4 regions of the Pseudomonas sp. AC355 genome follow, and region 3 is predicted to be linked to each of the others. Evidence: predicted binding sites of a transcription regulator. Region 3 holds the regulator's gene; each other region holds the start of a gene.
The links. The regulator FliA, encoded in region 3, starts transcription of late flagellar genes. The targets are predictions, from matches to a motif close to CTAAAGTTTNNNNNNNNNNNGCCGNTAA.
Positions count from the first base shown of each region.

Region 1: a site for FliA is predicted at 1,348-1,375, ahead of ACZ0AI_RS18965 (methyl-accepting chemotaxis protein). Genes of this name have one in related genera too.
Region 2: a site for FliA is predicted at 1,861-1,888, ahead of motA (flagellar motor stator protein MotA). Genes of this name have one in related genera too.
Region 4: a site for FliA is predicted at 1,937-1,964, ahead of ACZ0AI_RS00560 (flagellar protein MotY). Genes of this name have one in related genera too.

Region 1 is NZ_OZ409843.1:4,044,727-4,047,967, forward strand. It holds gene ACZ0AI_RS18960 (FAD-dependent oxidoreductase) at 177-1,253, shown strand; gene ACZ0AI_RS18965 (methyl-accepting chemotaxis protein) at 1,454-3,019, shown strand.
Region 2 is NZ_OZ409843.1:4,241,161-4,244,401, forward strand. It holds gene ACZ0AI_RS19780 (rhodanese-like domain-containing protein) at 1-243, opposite strand, end outside; gene ACZ0AI_RS19785 (HDOD domain-containing protein) at 311-1,822, opposite strand; gene motA (flagellar motor stator protein MotA) at 1,945-2,796, shown strand; gene motB (flagellar motor protein MotB) at 2,802-3,241, shown strand, end outside.
Region 3 is NZ_OZ409843.1:752,007-755,247, reverse strand. It holds gene ACZ0AI_RS03640 (chemotaxis protein CheA) at 1-189, opposite strand, end outside; gene ACZ0AI_RS03635 (protein phosphatase CheZ) at 201-989, opposite strand; gene ACZ0AI_RS03630 (chemotaxis response regulator CheY) at 1,009-1,383, opposite strand; gene fliA (RNA polymerase sigma factor FliA) at 1,537-2,280, opposite strand; gene fleN (flagellar synthesis regulator FleN) at 2,277-3,116, opposite strand; gene flhF (flagellar biosynthesis protein FlhF) at 3,204-3,241, opposite strand, start outside.
Region 4 is NZ_OZ409843.1:108,733-111,973, forward strand. It holds gene argC (N-acetyl-gamma-glutamyl-phosphate reductase) at 1-127, opposite strand, end outside; gene rnt (ribonuclease T) at 133-807, opposite strand; gene pyrC (dihydroorotase) at 804-1,850, opposite strand; gene ACZ0AI_RS00560 (flagellar protein MotY) at 2,001-2,930, shown strand; gene ACZ0AI_RS00565 (argininosuccinate synthase) at 3,030-3,241, shown strand, end outside.

The sequences.
Region 1 (3,241 bases), 3.3 Mb from region 3:
CCGCAAAAATGTGTCGAAAGCCTGCCTCAAGCGTCTCTTCTCTTGCTCGAAACGACCTGCTGCCGCCATGCTCGGGGAGCGCGGATCATTCCGCGCGTGTTTCGGTCAAAGCTCGTTCTGCTTTCCGCTGAGCGGCCCGCGCCGCTCTGCTCAGGCTCACAAGGATATCGGTGTAGATGACTGACTACGATCTGTTGCTGGTAGGCGCAGGCCCGGCCCATCTCGGGGTTCTGCGGCGCTGGGCGCTGATCGAGCGGCCGGCGGGTCGCATCGGCCTGGTGGCCAGTGCCGAGCACACCTGGCACGCCGGCATGCTGCCCGGTTTGGTGGCGGGGCGTTATGGCGCCGAAGACTGCCAGATCGAGCTGACCGCGTTGTGTCAGGCCGCCCAGGTCGAGCTGATCGTCGCGCCGGTGACGACGCTGGATGCCGCCACGCGGCAATTGAGCCTGGGCGATGGTCGCGTGCTGCAGAGCAACTGGCTGTCGCTGAATACCGGCGACCGGGTCGCCTGTCCGCCCCGCGAGGGCGACGCGATGGACGTGCTGGCGGTCAAGCCGGTGGACAGCTTCATCGCCGGCTGGCAGGCCTGGCAGCGTGATCCCCAGCCGTTGGCGATTCTCGGTGGCGGCGTGGCGGGCGTGGAAATGGCCCTGGCGCTGGCCGATCAGGTGCCGCAGTTGGCGCTGTTCTGTGGCGAGCCGCTGCTGGCCGGCCACTGTGCCGGGTTGCGGATGCGCGCCTGGGGCCATCTGCGCATGCGCCGGGTGCAGGTGCGCGAGCATTGTCCGATCAGCCGCATCGACGGTGATTGCCTGATCAGCGGCGACGCGGCGGTGTGGCGTGGCGGCCGGCTGCTGCTGGCGAGCGGCGCCCAGGCGTTCCCGTGGATCGCCGACAGCGGCCTGAGCTGCGATGCCGATGGTTTCGTGCACACTGCGCCGACCCTGCAGAGCCATTCCCATCCGCAGATTTTCGCCGTGGGCGATTGCGCCAACCTGCCTGGGGTGCGCAAGAGTGGCCTGTATTCCATGCGCCAGGTGCCGGTGCTTGCCGCCAACCTGAGCGCCGCGCTGCGTGGCGGGCCGCTGCGTGACCTCAAAATCAGCGGCCAGCGGCCGCTGTTGCTGGCCAGTGGTGATGGCGGCGCCTTGTTCGGCTGGCGCCAGTGGAGCGCCGGCGGGCAGTTCTACGGGCGCTGCAAGGACTACTTCGACCGCGCCTTCGTCAAACGCCACAGCCTCAAGCGCTGACCTGCATTCCCCCAGCGGCCGACCCTCTGCTACCAAAGTGCCATAGCCCGGCGCATGATGAGGTGGTCAACTCGGTCGGGCGGCTGCCGCGCCTCTACAGATACGCCCCGCGCTGCCGATGAGCTTAAACAAGGCTCGGCCCTTGCCGGCGCGCCCGCTGCGCCCGACATCCCGGCACTATAAAAATAATGAGGTTCGCCATGGGTTCTGGTTTTACGCATGACCGGCTGGCATTGGCCCTGCACGTGCTCGGCTTGCTCGCGTTGCTGGTGGTCTGGCAGCAGGTGCATCTGCCGCCCTATCTTGGCGCCATTGCGCTGCTGTTGCTGGCGCTGTGGCCGTGGTTCGGGCCCTGGCGCAAGGCTGCTGCGCCGCCCGCCGACGCTGCGCCAGCAGCCTCGCTGGATGAGCTGAGCCGTAGCCTGTCGCAACACACCTGTCATAACGCGCTGTCGGCAGCTCAGGTGGCCTTCACCGTGCAGCAGCTGGCCGGCAAGCTGCAGTCGCAGTTGGCCGCGGTCGAGCAGATCGGCGAAGGTGCCCATGCCGTGACTCGCACCGAGCAGAGCAACGCCGAACTCGCCGGCCAGACACTGGGCGCCGCGCAAACCGTGCGTACCAGCAGTGCCAGCGGCCAGGCCGAGCTGCAGCAGGCGATCAGCCGCATGCAGCAACTGAGTGCACAGACCGCTGCCAGCCGCGAGCTGATCGACGGGCTCGGCGCCCGTACCGAGCAGATCGAGCAGGTTACCCAGGTGATTCAGTCCATCGCCAGCCAGACCAACTTGCTGGCGCTCAATGCTGCCATCGAGGCCGCCCGTGCCGGCGAGCAGGGCCGCGGTTTTGCAGTGGTCGCCGATGAGGTGCGCAACTTAGCCGGTCGTACCGCCACCGCCACCGGTGAAGTCGGGCAGATGGTCGCCGATATCCGCCAGCAGAGCACTGCGGTGGTCAGCCATATCCAGCGCCAGGCTGAAGAGCTGGAAGCGGCCGCCCGGCAGATCGAATTCACTGGAGAGCAATTGCGCGGTATCGCTGACCTGGCGGCCGATGTGGACACCCAGGTAGCGCAGATCAGTGCCGGTACGGCGAGCAACCACGAACACCTGGCCGAGCTGCTGGTGGCGGTCGAGCAGTTGCGCGGTGATGTGCGCAGCAGCGAAGACCAGACCCGCCAGTTGGGCAAGGCGGCCGAGCAGTTGGTCGGCCAGGCGGAAACCGTCAGTGAGCGGCTCGCCAGTGTCGGCCTGGACAGTTACCACCAACGCATTTACGACCTCGCGCTGGAAGGCGCTGCGGCGATTGGTCGGCAGTTCGAGGCCGATATTCAGGCCGGACGTATCAGCCTGGCGGATTTGTTCGACCGCCAGTACCAGCCGATCCCCAATAGCTTTCCAGCCAAGTTCAAGACCCGTTTCGACGGTTATGCGGATCAGGTGCTGCCTACCCTTCAAGAACCGCTGCTCAAACGCCACGAAGGCCTGGTATTCGCCATTTCCACCACCCCGGAAGGCTATGTGCCGACCCACAACGAGGCGTTCAACCATCCGCCCACCGGTGATCGCGCTGTGGACACGGTGAAGAGCCGTAGTAAGCGCATGTTCAACGACCGCACCGGCATCCGCTGCGGCAGCCACAAGCAGCGTGTGCTGCTACAGACTTATATGCGCGACACCGGCGAGCTGATGCACGACCTGTCCGTACCGATCCATGTGCAGGGCAAGCACTGGGGCGGTTTACGTCTGGGCTACAAGCCGGAGCCTTGAACGGTGATTGTTTAGCATCTGGCTATCTGAAGGTGCAGTAATAACGATTTAACGCGACTATTGCCGCGTGCGAGCCTCGTTGATATGTCTAGCCCGCTTTGCAGTTCAGCCCCTGTCATCGTTCTGCCTGCCTTGCACTCGCGGGGGCGGGCGCCCGAACCCACGGCGCTGCCACAGACGCTCACCTTCTGGGCGCTCTGGCATTGCCGCCACGCCCGCCCG
Region 2 (3,241 bases), 3.5 Mb from region 3:
ATCTGGGTGATGGCCAAGCTCGCTGAACAACTGCTCCAGCGCTGCCTGCCCAGGCTGCAGGCCGGGGGCTGGCGGTTTACCCAGTTGAGTACGTTTGGGGTCGACGAAGTGGGCGCCGGGAATATGTCCAGCCTGGTAACGGGCGCTGCTGCTCAGGTCGACCAGAATCAGGCTCGGCTCTTCCAGTCGCGTCGCGAGATCCGCAGGTTCGATGACCAGCGGCAGTTCGTCGAAGGCAGTCATGCAGGCCTCTGTTGATGAAAATAAGAGTGCGATTGTAGCGCAGGCAAGTCAGCGAGAAACCCGTCACTCAGCGGTTACGTTTGCTGAACGTGTCCAGGGCGCGCTCGATGCATTGCGCGGTCTTGGCGAAGGCTTGCAGAACGGTATCGCTGATCGGTTTGCCGTGCAGGTCGGCGAACAGAATCATCACCACCCGATCATTGCTGGCTAATGAGCGGATCAGCAGGTGTTCACTGGGTATTAGAGCTTTCAGGTTGCCAGGGAGCAGGGCAGAGAACTGGGCAATATTGGCGGGTGTCAGGCGCAGTTGCGCCGGCGCCTGGAGCAGGCGACGCAGCACCTGGCTTTGCCCCGGGTCGAGCGTCAGACCGCTGGCGCTGGCATCGACTCCTGCATGTTGCTGCACCTGCAGGCGGCTATGGCTGCGGTCGGCGAGCAGCAGGATTTGGCGCGATAGACCGGTCGCTTGCAGCGCCCCATGGGCGCAACGGGTGAGCTGTTCCACGTTGCTGAACGCCGTTGGCTGGGTTAGCAGTTGGGTACACAGCTGGCGCCAGTCGCCGGTTTGCGGTGTGGGCGCTGGCTTGGGGGGCTGGAAGTGCCGCGCATGCCAAGGCCACAGCAACGCTTCGGCGGGGTGCCAAAGACCAGTGGTGTCTACCTGCCGTGCGCTGTGCACTGCATTCTGGTGAATGTGCTGATGCAGCTCCGCAAGTGGCATCTGCAAGTACAGGCTATTGAGCGTTTGCCAGCGCCGGGTGTGTCTGCCGCTCCAGGCGTTGTGCGCCGAGACGGCCAATACGTTGGCCAGCAAGATGCTGTTGGCCGGTTGCATGAGCCAGCGTTGTAGGGGCGGATCGCTGTCCAGCTGCTGCTGTTGGCGTAGGGGGTCATCGTGCAGGCGCGCCAGGCGTAGCGCCTTGGCCAGTAGGCGCCGGTCGCTGATCAGCAACTGATAGCCCTGAATGATCCAGGCAGGCAGACGCCAGTGCTCAGCCAGTGCCAGGCACAATTCAAACAGGGAAATACCCAGCAGGTCGCGTTCGACCCGTGCAGGTCGCTCGCCTTTGATCAGCACGCGTTGCTCCCAGGCTTCGAACAGCTGGGGATGAGCCGCCAGCAATGCCCACACCGGCGAGAGAAACAACAAGCTGCCCCAGTGGATTTCCTGCCACAGGCGGGCGAGGCGTGCGGCGAACAGACCATTGGCCTGCTGCGCGGCGTGCTGGCTGATCAGCTGGATCTGGCGAAGCGGCTGAGGAATGTCTGTGAGCGCCTTGGCCGGTATGCGCATCAGCAGTTCTTCGGCGCGCTTGAGGCCGATGCGATTGAGCGCTGTTTCCAGGCTTTCCGCCGCTTCACCCATGCTGCTGCTCTTGCGGTTGGTTTCACGCAATACGCTGAGTACCAATGCCGGGCTGTCCTGCATCAGGTCGGCGATCTCGCGTAGCGAGCGGCGGCTGTCGCTCAGTGCGCGGCGTACCTGCTGGTGATGCTGAGTCGGGATAGGCAGTACTTGGCCATCCAACTGCTTGAGCCAGGCATCGAGGGTGCGGGGTAACGGCGTGCTTGCGACCATGGGGATATGCCAAAATGGCTTTTTTTAGACTTAACTGACTATAGTCTCGCCCATCTCTTCCGATAAGTAGAAGGGGTGTTTCGCGCGACCTCCCTTTCTTTTCACTTTTTTAAGTTTTCTTTATGGCCAAAATCATCGGCATCATCGTTGTCTTCGCCTGCGTCTTCGGCGGTTTCGTCGCGTCTGGCGGCAAGCTCATGGCGCTGGTGCACCCTTTCGAGGTGCTGATCATCGGCGGGGCCGCGCTAGGGGCGTTCCTGCAGGCCAATCCGGGCAGTATGTTCATGATCGTCCTCAAGAAATCATTGAAGATGTTCAAGTCCAGGTTCACTCACGACTACTACCTGGAAGTACTGCGCCTGCTTTACGAAATTCTCAACAAGGCGCGCCGCGAAGGGATGATGGCCATCGAGGCCGATCTCGAGGATCCCGCTGCCAGTCCGATCTTCAGCAAGTACCCGGCGGTGCTGGGCGATGAACGCATGGTCGCCTTCATCTGCGATTACCTGCGCATCATGTCCTCGGGCAACATGGCGCCTCACGAGCTTGAAGGCCTGTTCGACATGGAACTGGTTGGCCTCAAGGAGGAACTCGATCATCCCGCCCACGCCGTGGCGAAGATCGCCGATGGTATGCCGGCCATGGGTATCGTGGCCGCGGTACTGGGTATCGTGATCACCATGTCGATTCTTGCCGAGGCGGATAACGCGCAGATCGGCGAGAAGGTCGGCACGGCGCTGGTTGGTACCTTTCTCGGGATTCTCGCTTCCTATGGCTTTTTCGGCCCACTGGCGGCCGCGCTCGAGCACGATGCCAAGGAAGAACTGAACGTCTACGAGGCCATCAAGGCTGGCCTGGTCGCCTCTGCTTCCGGGATGCCGCCGTCGCTGGCGGTGGAGTTCTCGCGCAAGACCCTCTACCCGGCGCACCGCCCAAGCTTCAGCGAGCTTGAACAGGCAATGCGCGGGAACTAAGCACCATGGAAAACAACCAGCCGATTATCGTCAAGCGGGTCAAGAAGGTCGCCGGGGGCCACCATGGTGGTGCCTGGAAGATCGCCTTCGCCGACTTCGCCACGGCGATGATGGCCTTCTTCATGGTGATGTGGCTTATGTCCTCGGCCACGCCCGAGCAGAAAAAGCTGATTTCCGGCTACTTCAAGGATCCCATCGGCTTCTCCGAAAGTGCCAGCCCCTATGTGATCGACCTCGGCGGCTCACCGACTCCTTCGCCGGATCGCACCCTCAACGAACAGCCCCAGGAGTCGCCGGGGGACGAAGCGGACACTGACCCCAAGGATCCTGCCGAGCTGGACGCCGAGCAGGCCGAGGCCAAGGCCGAAGAGGTGGAGCGCGAGCGTCTGGAGTTGCTGCTGCAGGAACTGCAGAACAAGGTCGAGCAGGATCCGCAGTTGCAGCG
Region 3 (3,241 bases):
CAACTCATTGAGCTGCAGGAAGCCTGCCCCGCCTTTTACCGTGTGAAATCCCCGAAAAATCGCGTTGAGCAGATTCATATCGTCCGGGCGGCTTTCCAGCTCCACCAACTGCTCGGACAACAGCTCGAGAATCTCGCCGGCCTCTACCAGGAAATCCTGGAGGATTTCTTCATCGGCGCCGAAGCTCATATGACGTGCTCCTAAAATCCCAGGCTGGACAGCAAATCGTCGACGTCGTCCTGGTTCGATGCGACGTCATCACGCTTATCGGCATGAATCTGTGGACCTTCACCATGGGACGTATTTTTTTGTTTGTTCTGCTCTACACGTAATTCATTGTGATCGTGATCGATGCCGGCGAAACGGTCGACCTGGCTGGCCATCAGCATCAGTTTCAGCAGATTGCTCTCTACCTCGGTCACCAACTGGGTGACGCGTTTGATCACCTGCCCGGTCAGATCCTGATAGTCCTGCGCCAGCAAAATGTCGTTGAGGTGCCCGGACAGTTTGCTGTTGTCACGCTGGCTGCGCGCCAAAAACAGCTCGATGCGTTTGGCCAACTCACGGAAAGCCTCAGCGCCCATTTCACGGCGCATGAAACGCCCCCAATCTTCGCTCAGAGCATCGGCTTCGCTGCTCAAATCATTGACCAGTGGTGCACTCTGCTCGACCAGATCCATGGTGCGATTGGCCGCACGCTCGGTCATGGTCACGACGTAGTTGAGCCGCTCCGTCGCGTCAGATATCTGTGAGACTTCATTGGCGTGGGGCACCCGAGGGTCAAGCTGAAAATTGACGATGGCGTTGTGCAGCTCACGCGTGAGCTTGCCGACTTCGTGGTAAAGACCACGGTCGCGTGCCTTGTTCAGTTCATTGATCAGCTGTACCGCTTCGCCAAAGTTGCCTTGTTCGAGGCTGCTTACCAGTTGGCGGGCATTGCTTTTCAGAGTCGACTCGAGGTCGGCCTCTTGAGAATCTTCGTGTTCCATAACAACCTCGCGGCAGACATCAGCCGTTGACCCGCTCGAAGATTTTTTCGATCTTTTCCTTGAGCACCTGGGCGGTGAATGGCTTGACCACGTAGCCGTTCACACCAGCCTGAGCGGCCTCGATGATCTGATCACGCTTGGCTTCTGCCGTTACCATCAACACTGGCATTTGCTTCAAGCGTTCATCCGCACGCACCGCGCGCAGCAGATCGATTCCGCTCATGCCCGGCATGTTCCAGTCGGTCACTAGGAAGTCAAAACTGCCGCTTTGCAGCATCGGCAAGGCCGTGACGCCATCGTCGGCTTCCGCCGTATTGGTAAAGCCCAAATCACGCAAAAGATTCTTGATGATCCGGCGCATCGTCGAGAAATCATCGACGATGAGGATTTTCATGTTCTTGTCCAAGTCGACCTCCGTACAGTCCTAAAACGCCATCAGCATTCTGAAGCGCTTATAAATCGTGAAACCGGCCTGGCGGAACGCCGCAAAACTATTGCGCCCGGCTTTGCTGCGTTCACTGTGTTTTTCCAGCGCCCTGCTAATTCCTTATGCGCGCCATTCCACTAACCGTGCGCGTAAACGCGCGGCACACTGACTGTGTAATTGGCTGACCCGCGACTCACTAACCCCCAGTACCTCGCCGATTTCCTTGAGATTCAACTCCTCGTCGTAATACAGCGATAACACCAACCGCTCACGCTCCGGCAGATTGCTGATAGCGTCGGCCAGCGCTGCCTGGAAACGATTGTCTTCCAGTTCATGCGAAGGCCCTTGCAGCAAGGAGCTTGTGTCTTCCTGCAGCCCACCGCTTTCGCCTTCTTGCAACAGATCGTCGAAACTGAACAGGCGGCTACCCAACGTGTCGCCAAGAATGCCGTAGTAATCTTCGAGACTCAATTGGAGTTCGGCAGCAACCTCCTGATCTTTAGCGTCTCTTCCCGTTCTCGCTTCAATTTTTCGGATTGCGTCGCTGACCATCCGGCTGTTGCGGTGCACCGAACGCGGCGCCCAATCACCCTTGCGCACCTCATCAAGCATCGAACCCCGGATACGGATACCCGCGAACGTCTCGAAACTGGCGCCCTTACCGGCGTCGTATTTACGCGATGCCTCAAGCAGGCCAATCATGCCGGCCTGAATAAGGTCGTCCACCTGCACATTGGCAGGCAGACGCGCCAACAGGTGGTAGGCGATGCGTTTGACCAATGGCGCGTAACGCTCAATCAACTGATGCTGTGAATCTCGTGCTGTTGCCTTGCTGTACATACGGAGTCCAGAGGCTGTCGTCATACAGCCGTGTCTGCAGTCGGTTGTTGCACCAGGCGTTCAACGAAAAATTCCAGGTGGCCTCGCGGGTTGGCCGGCAATGGCCACGCATCAACCTTCTGGGCAATCGCCTTGAACGCCAGCGCGCACTTCGAACGAGGGAACGCCTCATATACCGCACGCTGTTTCTGTACGGCCTTGCGTACCGATTCGTCATAAGGCACTGCGCCCACGTACTGCAGCGCAACATCCAGAAAACGGTCGGTCACCTTGGTCAGCTTAGCAAACAGATTACGGCCCTCTTGCGGGCTATGCGCCATATTGGCAAGCACCCGAAAACGGTTCATGCCGTGGTCACGATTGAGGAGCTTGATCAGCGCGTAAGCGTCGGTGATCGAGGTCGGCTCGTCACATACCACCACCAGCACTTCCTGCGCAGCACGTACGAAGCTCACCACCGAGTCGCCGATGCCCGCGGCGGTGTCCACGATCAGTACATCGAGGTTGTCGCTGATATCACTGAAAGCCTGGATCAGACCGGCATGCTGCATGGGCGTAAGCTGCACCATGCTCTGAGTACCGGAGGCCGCCGGCACGACACGAATGCCACCCGGACCCTGCAGGACAACATCGCGAAGCTCGCACTGGCCGTCGATGACGTCAGCCAGGGTGCGCTTGGCCGTCAGGCCGAGCAATACATCGACGTTGGCCAGCCCCAGGTCAGCATCCATGAGCATGACGCGCCGACCGAGATCCGCCAGCGCCAACGACAAATTCACCGACACATTGGTCTTGCCAACGCCGCCCTTGCCGCCGGTCACCGCGATCACCTGTACGGGATGCATACCCATGTTATCTATACACCTTGTCTAACTTCGCTTTAGAGCCACATGGCCATTGTGCGCTGCTGGAACGACCACAGCCAGCGCTTCGCCACACCTGCATGATCATCCTGCGCGTCGTGCCGGGTCTTGGTACAACCCGG
Region 4 (3,241 bases), 640 kb from region 3:
CTACGTCACGACGTTTGTCGTGGTCGATGGTGACCACTTCGATCTGCGGGTGGTTGGCCAGCCGCTGACGAATCTGCAGGCCCGTGGTGCCGGCCTGTCCATCGATGAAGATCTGATATTTTTTCATGGCACTCACTCGTCGAAGTCTTCCCAGCCGCCCATTTCTTTCCAGCGATTGACGATGCCGCAAAACAGCTCGGCGGTCTTCTCGGTGTCATAGCGGGCGGAGTGGGCTTCACGGCCGTCGAACTCGATGCCGGCGGCCTGGCACGCCTTGGCCAGCACGGTCTGCCCGTAGGCGAGACCGGCGAGGCTGGCGGTGTCGAAGCTGGAGAAGGGGTGGAATGGATTGCGCTTGAGGTCACAGCGCGCGACCGCGGCATTGAGGAAGCCCAGGTCGAAGCTGCTGTTGTGGCCGACCAGAATGGCGCGCTTGCAGCCATTGGCCTTCAGGGATTTGCGCAGACCGCGGAAGATCTCGGTCAGCGCATGCTCTTCGCTTACCGCCATGCGCAGCGGGTGGTCTAGCTTGATGCCGGTGAAATCCAGCGCCGCCTGCTCGATATTGGCGCCTTCGAATGGCTCGACCCGGAAGAAATGCGTGTGATCGGGATACAGGAAGCCGCCTTCATCCATGGCAATGGTGGTCGCAGCGATTTCCAGCAGGGCGTCTGTAGCACTATTGAAACCACCGGTTTCAACATCCACCACTACCGGCAGGTAACCACGAAAACGCGCAGCCATGGGGTGACGCGGGCCGCTGCTGCTCGGTTGCTCCTGATCGTCTTCGTACAATTCTTCGCTCATTGACCAGCCTCCAGCAGACGCCAGCGCAGCGATTCGCCCGCGCGCAAGGGGATTACCGTCTGCTCGCCAAACGGCAGGCTGGCCGGTGCGTTCCACGACTCACGCACCAGGGTGATGGTGTCGGTGTTGCGCGGTAGAGCGTAGAAGTCCGGGCCGAAGTGGCTGGCGAAGGCTTCCAGTTTGTCCAGCGCGCCACGCTGCTCGAAGGCTTCGGCATACAGCTCGATGGCCGCATAAGCGGTGTAGCAACCGGCACAGCCACAGGCGTTTTCCTTGGCGTGCTTCGCGTGGGGCGCGGAGTCGGTGCCCAGGAAGAACTTCGGACTGCCGCTGGTGGCTGCATCGAGCAGCGCTTCCTGGTGCGTGTTGCGCTTGAGGATCGGCAGGCAATAGAAGTGCGGACGAATGCCGCCGACCAGCATGTGGTTACGGTTGTACAGCAGATGCTGCGGGGTGATGGTGGCACCGACGTTGGCCGGCGCCTCCTTGACGAACTGGGCAGCATCGCCGGTGGTGATGTGTTCGAACACTACTTTCAGCGTCGGGAAGCGTTCGACCAGACGGCGCATGTGCTCGTCGATGAAGGCCTTCTCGCGGTCGAAAACATCAACCTCGGCGCGGGTCACCTCGCCGTGCACCAGCAGCGGCATGCCGGTTTCCGCCAGGGCTTCCAGGGCGTCGGTGATGTTATCCAGGCTGGTAACGCCCGAGTCGGAGTTGGTGGTCGCCCCGGCCGGGTACATCTTCGCCGCGTAGACGATGCCGCTGGCCTTGGCTGCACGGATGTCGTCACCCGTGGTGCGATCGGTGAGATACAGCACCATCAACGGCTGGAACTGGCTGCCAGTTGGCCGCGCGTCGAGAATGCGCTGGCGATAGCCAGTAGCCTCGGCGGCGTTGCGCACCGGCGGCACCAGGTTGGGCATGATGATCGCGCGGGCGAAGGTACGGGCGACATCGGCGACGGTGTGCGGCAGTACCGCGCCGTCGCGCAGATGAATGTGCCAGTCGTCGGGACGCAGCAGGGTGATGCGGTCGGTCATTGAGGCTTCCAGGCGGGGGCGAAACATGCCCGGAATCCTACCGGAAAAGCCCGGCGGGGGCACGCCGCAGATAGACCATCGCACGGCTCAAGTTTTCTCCGCCGCCACCGATACCCACAGGGAACGTTATGTTTTCTTGTGGAGCTCGCTGTGCGCCAGCCTCTTTTCCTCATCGTCGGATTGCTCGCCGGCGCAGGCTTGAGTCTGCCTGTGGCCGCGATCAGCTTCCAGACTCGTCTGGAAAAGGTCGAATGGCAGGTGGCCGGCGACCAGTTCGAATGCCGGCTGACGCAACCGATCACTGATTTCGGTTCGGGCCAGTTTGTGCGCCGCGCGGGCGAACAGGCGACCTTCCGTCTGCAGCCCCGGGAGCGCTGGCTGGGCAGCGGCTCGGCAACGCTACTCGCAGCAGCGGCGCCATGGCAGCCGGGGCGTGGCGACATCAACCTCGGTGTGGTTAGCGTCGGCAGCGGCGAAGTGCCGTTCAACAGCAGCCAGGAGCAGGCTGGGCGTTTGCTGACCGGCTTGCTGGAAGGGCGCAGCCCGCTGGTGCGCCATCGCAGCCAGGTGGGTGGTGATCTCGAGGTGCGGATGCTGCCGGTACGCTTTCGCAAGGCTTACGACGATTATCTGAATTGCACGGCCAAGCTGTTACCGGTCAACTTCGACCAGGTGCGCAAGTCCACCGTCGGCTTCCCGGGCGGCGGGGCAGAGCTCGACCCCATGGCCAAGGCCAAGCTGGAAATCATCCTCGATTTCATGAAGGCCGACCCGACGGTCAATCGCATCGAGCTGGACGGTCACTCCGACAACAGCGGCAACCGGCTGACCAACCGCGACCTGTCGCGCCGCCGGGCGCTGGCGGTGATGGAGTACTTCAAGGCTCAGGGCATTCCCGAAGAGCGCATCGTCATGCGCTTTCACGGCGAGCGTTACCCGCTGGCGCCCAACACTACGGCCGCCAACCGGGAAAGGAACCGCAGGGTGTCCATAAGCCTGGACAAGGTGCCTGAAGCCCCCGCGCAGCCTGCCGAACAGGCCGCTCCACCGGTGCCTTCGACGCCAGCCGCCACCTCCTGATCCTGTCGCTTCAATGCCATGGGCTGTCGCACCCCTGTAAATCGCGGGCCATGGGCAGTAGAATCACGGGCTTTCCGAACAACCCGTGGAGTGGATGGCATGGCGGACGTCAAAAAGGTAGTTCTGGCCTATTCCGGTGGCCTGGACACCTCGGTGATCCTCAAGTGGCTGCAAGATACCTATAACTGTGAAGTGGTGACCTTCACCGCTGATCTCGGTCAGGGCGAAGAGGTCGAGCCGGCCCGTGCCAAGGCCAAGGCAATGGGCGTCAAGGAAATCTACATCGATGACCTGCGCGAAGAGTTCGTTCG